3 regions of the Halalkalibacter krulwichiae genome follow, and region 2 is predicted to be linked to each of the others. Evidence: riboswitches for the same ligand, from Rfam matches in the RefSeq annotation. Region 2 holds a riboswitch; each other region holds the start of a gene.

Region 1 (2,270 bases), 1.5 Mb from region 2:
CCATTTCTGCTTGTTGCGGAATTGTACATCCTGCTAGCATCATTGCTAAAATCAGGAAAATTGATAACTTCATTGGAACCCCTCCTACTTCTATTGTGCGATTCTCTTTCGTTTTTCAAACTGAAAATATTTAGAAATCGGACAACCGCAAACGAGAAAGATGTCGATTTTTTTCTTATTCAATCTAATTATGACTACTTTCGTGGAAACACTTTTCAACACTTTTCTTTTGGTTATAATTAGCGTTATGAACAGATTGATTAGCCTTAACTACATTTAAATTTTTTCCAGCAACAGCGACAAAGCCGGTCTGTTTTTATAAATATTAAAGTTGGAGTTGGAAGAAAGATGCTATGCGTAGAAATTGAGCAAAAACGATTAGAAATGTTAAAGTCAGCCAAAAAATATGGGATGACAGCAGAAGTAACTGTTCAATGTAGTCAAGAGTTGGACAAGCTCTTAAATTTAATTCAAATAACACCGTTAAAAAAATAAAAAAATTGGATAAACCATTGCATTAACATCAAACATTTGGTAAGGTAGATTCAAATTACGTTATATCTTACTTCATAAATTGAAGTGAGGGTAGAGGTGCAATTACCATTAGTATGTTAGTCGAGGAAAATGAGAACCATTGAAGCTAACAAAAAGGGGTACTTGCCGAAGCTTATAAGTGACTCATTTCCTTATAGAGCTGGGACTGTTCTGAATAAGACCAGTACTGTCATATAGCTGGAAGCTATATGGAGGGCTATCTCACACATTGAATGGTTTCGCTTATTTTGCTTAACCTATCAACAATGAGTAGAGGCCTCATTGTTGTTTTTTTGTGCCTCCTAGTAGCCCATCTCAAAACAGACGTGGAAAAATTGATGAATTGAGGGTGAATTGGATGAATTTTGGAAGAATCGTTACCGCAATGGTGACACCATTTAATCAACACGGACAAATTGATGTAGAAGCAACAAAGGAACTTGTACATCATTTAATAACTAACGGTACTGATGCAATAGTCGTTGCCGGTACTACGGGCGAATCCCCGACACTTACAACGGAAGAAAAGCTTCTACTATTTAAAACGGTGGTTGATACTGTCGACGGACAAATTCCCGTCATAGCTGGCACTGGGTCAAATAACACACAAGCTTCAATTGAGCTAACGAAACAAGCTGAGGAAATCGGTGTAGATGCAATCATGCTTGTCGTACCATATTATAATAAGCCATCACAAGAAGGCATGTATGCACATTTTAGCGCCATTGCAGAAGTGACTAAATTGCCAGTCATGCTTTATAATATTCCTGGACGTAGTGTGGTTAGCATGAGTGTGGAAACGACTATTCGCTTAGCACAGCTTCCAAATATTGTAGCTACAAAAGAAGCTAGCGGCGATCTAGAAGCAATTTCTTCTATAATTGAGCAAGCGCCTGAAGGCTTCTCTGTTTATAGCGGTGACGATAGTTTAACTTTACCTATTCTTGCTATCGGTGGTACTGGGGTCGTTTCAGTTGCATCTCACATTGTCGGTAATGAAATGCAACAAATGGTACGTAATTATCAAGCAGGACAAGTTACAGCTGCTGCAATGCAACATAGGCAACTATTACCAGTAATGAAAACACTTTTCCTTGCTCCGAATCCAACTGCAGTAAAAGCTGCACTTGAAATGAAAGGAATAAAAGCAGGACCAGTTCGTTTGCCACTTGTACCTCTTACTGTAGAGCAACAACAAGAACTACAATCTGTTATTCAACCGAGTATGAATTTCTTTGTGAGTTAATAGAAAAGGGTGTCTAAAGTCTAGCTTTGACTTTAGACACCCTTTTTACTTTATAGTTCTAGTTATTAGAATCTAATCTTTCCTCAAAATAAGGAAATTCCTTTTCTATTCACTTTCAACATGTAACAAATAAAACTATACATGTCGCTTAGATAAGCATTAATACCAGTTTTTTAACAACTAAATTTTTATATATTTTTCTCTTGGACAGGATATTTTGATTTTATAAAGGCTTTTTCTACATAACCTGTGCCAAACAAAACACCTACTGTTATAAACATAAAACCAAATGATTGGTACCAATAAATATTCTCGTTTAAAAACAATGCGGAAAACAACAATCCAAAGAATGGCACGAAGTTATTAAATATCGCTGCTTGCCCTGCTCCAATTTGTGCAATTGCCTCATTAAATAAAAAGTGACCTACCGTAGTCGCTAAAATGGCTGACAGGATAAAGATGACATAAACCCAGAGAGGAGCTTCTAATA
Region 2 (2,270 bases):
TGTTAACCGTTCAAGGGCTGTGGATTATAGAGAGGGGTATAAGACCGACATTAATGACTATTGCCACGACAGAGACTCGAGTTATTGCCACAAAAGCCATTAATGATGCCGTTTCGAAGAAAATTGCTTCAGACCTTGAGCAAGACGATCTGTTCATCGTACAAACCGATGCAGATAACATGATTCAGTCCATTCAATTTAATACGCAAATATACAATCGCATTTTGTCGGAAGCAACCAATCGTGTTCAACGTCATTTAAAAGCAATTGAACGGGGAGAGGTCTTTGATGTATCAATCGACCCTGAAATGGAAGGATCACCTTCTAATGATGGAGGAATTATTTATAGCATTCCTCTCGGTCAAGCGACTAACAATGCCTTACTAGCTCAGCTCGGTCCACAAATTCCGGTTCGATTCTCAGCAATTGGTGATGTGAAAACTGATTTAAATCTTGATGTGAAAAACACGGGCATTAATAATACAACAATATCGGTTAATTTTGATGTAATTGTTGATGCGAAAATTGTTATTCCGTTCGCAACGAATACAGAAGCGATTAAAACGACGGTACCTGTTGGCCTTGTCAACATCCAAGGGAAAGTACCTGAGTATTATTCTGAAGGTGGAGGGATGATCCTTCCAGCAGGGCAATCAGCAGGTGGAGGAAATTGACATTGTCAATCGACAAAAAACATGATAACATGCTAAACGGTAATTAAATAGAGGTGCCTCATTGTAAAAGATGAGGTAGAGGCGCGACTAACATGAGTAGCTTTGTCTGAGGATGACAACGTTGACGAAAAGTAAAAGGGGAAGTCGCCGAAGTAGTAACAGGTGTCGAACTGTTTCTTGCTGGAACTGCATTGAATAAGTGCAGGGCTGTCATAGCTTGAGGAGCGCTCAAGCTATGGAGGACTACCATTCAAATGGGGACAACACGCGCGTATTAGGCGATAGTGGGTAACCATTATCGCCTTTTTTGCATAGCCGCAGGATGCGGCGACATCCGACCAAAGGGAGGATCCGGTTTTGCATAGCCGCAGGATGCGGCGACATCCGACCAAAGGGAGGATCCGGTTTTGCATAGCCGCAGGATGCGGCGACATCCGACCAAAGGGAGGATCCGGTTTTGCATAGCCGCAGGATGCGGCGACATCCGACCAAAGGGAGGATCCGGGGAATTGTATCTGCCGATAAATTGAATAGTCCAATTCTATGAAAGTACCATATTTTACTTAGGAGGTTATTTATATGGAATCATCTATTTTATCTTTACTGCCTCCCATATTAGCGCTTGTTATGGTTATTTTAACAAGGCGAGTTCTTTTATCTTTGGGAGTCGGAGCTATTGTTGGGGCAATGATGTTAAATGACTTTAACCCACTTACAGCGGCAGCTAACATTTATGCGATTGTAATGGGGATTATCTTTGATTTTGAGGCCGAAGCGACATTTGGGGCTGTGACTCAAGCAATCGTTGCTAATCGTTTTGCCATTAATACTTGGGAATTCTTTATTATCATCTTTTTACTGTTATTAGGTATGATGGCTGCGCTGATCACTCGTTCTGGCGGAAGCCGAGCGTTTGGAGAGTGGGCGATGACAAAAGTGAAGACACGTGTGGGAGCTCAGTTATTAACAGTTGTTCTTGGTGTCATCATTTTTATCGACGATTATTTTAACAGTTTAACAGTTGGTAATGTGAGCCGTCCATTAACAGACCGTCACCGGATCTCACGTGCGAAATTAGCTTATTTAGTTGATTCTACGTCTGCACCGATGTGTGTCATTTCTCCAATCTCAAGTTGGGGAGCTTATATTATTGCGATTATTGCAGGAATTTTTGCGACTCACTCAGTTACACAGTATGAAGCATTGCAAGCATTTATGTTAATGGTTCCAATGAACATTTATGCGTTAGTGGCAGTTGGCTTAGTTCTTGCTGTTGCGTGGTTTAATTTAGATTTTGGTGCGATGAAAGCACATGAGAAGCGTGCTCAGGAAACAGGGGAATTGTTTAATGCAAAGCTTGGTGCGATCCCTGGTGCGCAAGAGGATATTAAAGCAAGTGATAGTGGAAAAGTCGGCGATCTCGTATGGCCAATCGTTGCGTTAATTGTTGGAACAGTCTTCTTTATGATTATGACAGGAATTCAAGGTACAGAAGGCGATGTAACAATCTTAACGATTTTTGAAAATACAGATGTTGCAGCTGCACTTGTCTATGGCGGATTGTTCGGTTTAGCTGTTGCACTTGTATTAAACGTG
Region 3 (2,270 bases), 290 kb from region 2:
ACTTATCGGCTACTTCAAGTAAGTAGCTCGATAAGTCTTGTTTTGTTTAATTATGAAAGTGTTGCAACCTCTTCTGCCTCTTCAACCTCTTCAGCAAGTTGGAATGCAGCATGAAGCATTTCAACTGCTAATACCATATCTGCTTCGTCCACAACAACCGACACCTTGATCTCAGATGTGCTCACCATCTTAACAAAGACTTCATTTTCCGCTAAAACTTCAAACATTTTCGCTGCTACCCCTGGGTTTGAAACCATCCCCGAACCAACAATAGAAACTTTTGCTAACTCTTCTTCAAAATAAATATCAGTAAACTGCAGTTCTTCTTGAGCTTCTTGGAGAATTGCTAGCGTTTCTTTTAATGAGCTTTGCGTAATAGAAAACGAAATATTAACATGGTCTGCATCATATTGGTTTTGAATAATAATATCTACGTTTACTTTATGCTCTGATAATGTTGAAAATAATCTAGATAATGTATTTAGACGGTTGGGCAAACCTTTAACCGTTACCTTTGTTACATCATTTTCAAAAGCGATACCACGTACAATTAAATTTTGTTCCATCGTTACTTCCTCCTCGATCATTGTTCCTTCTACTTCTTCCATACTAGATGCAACCATTAATGGAACATCATAATTTTTGGCAAATTCAACCGCACGCGGATGTAAGACACCAGCTCCTAAATTAGCCATTTCAAGCATTTCATCATAAGAAATTGAATGTAATTTACGTGCTTGCTTGACATAACGAGGGTCCGTTGTAAATACACCTGTTACATCTGTATAAATATCACAACGCTCCGCCTTCAAAGCAGCTGCTAACGCAACCGCTGTCGTATCAGAACCTCCACGACCTAATGTTGTAATCTCCGTTCCACAAATCCCTTGGAAACCAGCAACAATAACGACCTTTCCTTTTGAAAGCTCTTCTTCGATCCGATCAGTATTAATATGGGAAATTCGTGCATTCCCATGGCTTGCTTCTGTCTCCATTCCAGCTTGCCATCCTGTTAAAGATGTAGCCTCTAATCCTAATTCATGAAGTGCCATTGTTAAAAGAGAAATCGTTACTTGCTCACCTGTTGTTAACAGCATATCCATTTCTCGCTTGCTTGGAGAAGCTGTAATTTCGCCAGCCAATCTAACAAGTCCATCCGTTGATTTCCCCATCGCTGAAACGACGACAACTAATTCATTTCCTTCAACTTGAGCTTTTTGAATTCTACTCGCTACATGCTTAATCCGTTCTACTGAACCTACTGATGTTCCTCCATACTTCTGTACAATTCTTGCCATTATATCTTCATCCTCTCCATACACTCACGGCGATGATGGAACGCAAAAAAGCAACAATAAGGAAAACCCCTCACTGTTGCTTGTCATACCAGTCCGGTACCACACTGCTCCCTGTTTCTCACGTGAGATAGTTCTCCACATACTCCTTGGGTTGAGCATGTGACAGCCCTATGCTTATTCAACATAGGTCCAGCATAAGAAAGATGAGTCTTTCTTCCACTTCGGCGAATTCCCCTTTTCATGAACTTCAACGGTTCTCATTACCCTCAGAACATGTACTAATGGTTTTCGCTCCTCTACCAATCACTTCATTTGAAGTGCGGCATATTTAATTGTTTTCAATTCTAGCAAACGTTCGTGATCATTGCAAGAAAAAAATGATTTTCTTTTTAAACGAATCTAAGAATCACTATTTTTTTGTAACGTTTCAACGATTGCCTCTGCCACTTTAGTCGGGATTGATAATTGTCTCAAGTCTTCAACCGTTGCTTCTTTCATTTTCTTTAAAGAGCCGAAATGTTTGAGCAATTGACGCTTTCGTTTTTCTCCCACTCCTGCTATGTCATCAAGTGCTGATTTAAAAAACGTTTTTGAACGAGTTTGTCGATGAAACGTAATCGCAAAGCGGTGAACTTCATCTTGAATTCTTTGCAGTAGATAAAATTCATGACTATCTCTTTTAAGAGGAACCATTATTGGTGGATCTCCCATTAACAATTGAGATGTTCTATGCTTTTCATCTTTTGCAAGTCCACATACTGGTATTGTTAGTCCAAGTTCATCAACAATGACTTCCTGAGCAACAGCAATTTGACCTTTTCCACCATCAATGACAATTAAATCTGGTAATGGTAGTGATTCTTTTAACAACCTCACATATCTTCTACGAATGACTTCCCGCATGGAGCCATAGTCATCAGGTCCTTCAACCGTTTTGATTTTATATTTCCGATAATCTTTCCTGCTAGGCTT

The links. Region 2 has a riboswitch for lysine ahead of BkAM31D_RS18375 (Na+/H+ antiporter NhaC family protein). Riboswitches for the same ligand answer to the same signal wherever they lie in the genome.
Region 1: linked by a shared signal. The riboswitch ahead of dapA (4-hydroxy-tetrahydrodipicolinate synthase) and the one ahead of BkAM31D_RS18375 (Na+/H+ antiporter NhaC family protein) in region 2 are both predicted to bind lysine.
Region 3: linked by a shared signal. The riboswitch ahead of BkAM31D_RS16900 (aspartate kinase) and the one ahead of BkAM31D_RS18375 (Na+/H+ antiporter NhaC family protein) in region 2 are both predicted to bind lysine.

What each region holds. Positions count from the first base shown of each region.
Region 1 is NZ_CP020814.1:2,102,459-2,104,728, reverse strand. It holds gene BkAM31D_RS10555 (YhcN/YlaJ family sporulation lipoprotein) at 1-73, opposite strand, end outside; gene BkAM31D_RS10550 (aspartyl-phosphate phosphatase Spo0E family protein) at 349-495, shown strand; lysine riboswitch at 579-762, shown strand; gene dapA (4-hydroxy-tetrahydrodipicolinate synthase) at 893-1,780, shown strand; gene BkAM31D_RS10540 (DMT family transporter) at 1,969-2,270, opposite strand, start outside.
Region 2 is NZ_CP020814.1:3,638,538-3,640,807, reverse strand. It holds gene yunB (sporulation protein YunB) at 1-674, shown strand, start outside; lysine riboswitch at 743-928, shown strand; gene BkAM31D_RS18375 (Na+/H+ antiporter NhaC family protein) at 1,254-2,270, shown strand, end outside.
Region 3 is NZ_CP020814.1:3,346,777-3,349,046, forward strand. It holds gene BkAM31D_RS16900 (aspartate kinase) at 51-1,298, opposite strand; lysine riboswitch at 1,419-1,605, opposite strand; gene uvrC (excinuclease ABC subunit UvrC) at 1,698-2,270, opposite strand, start outside.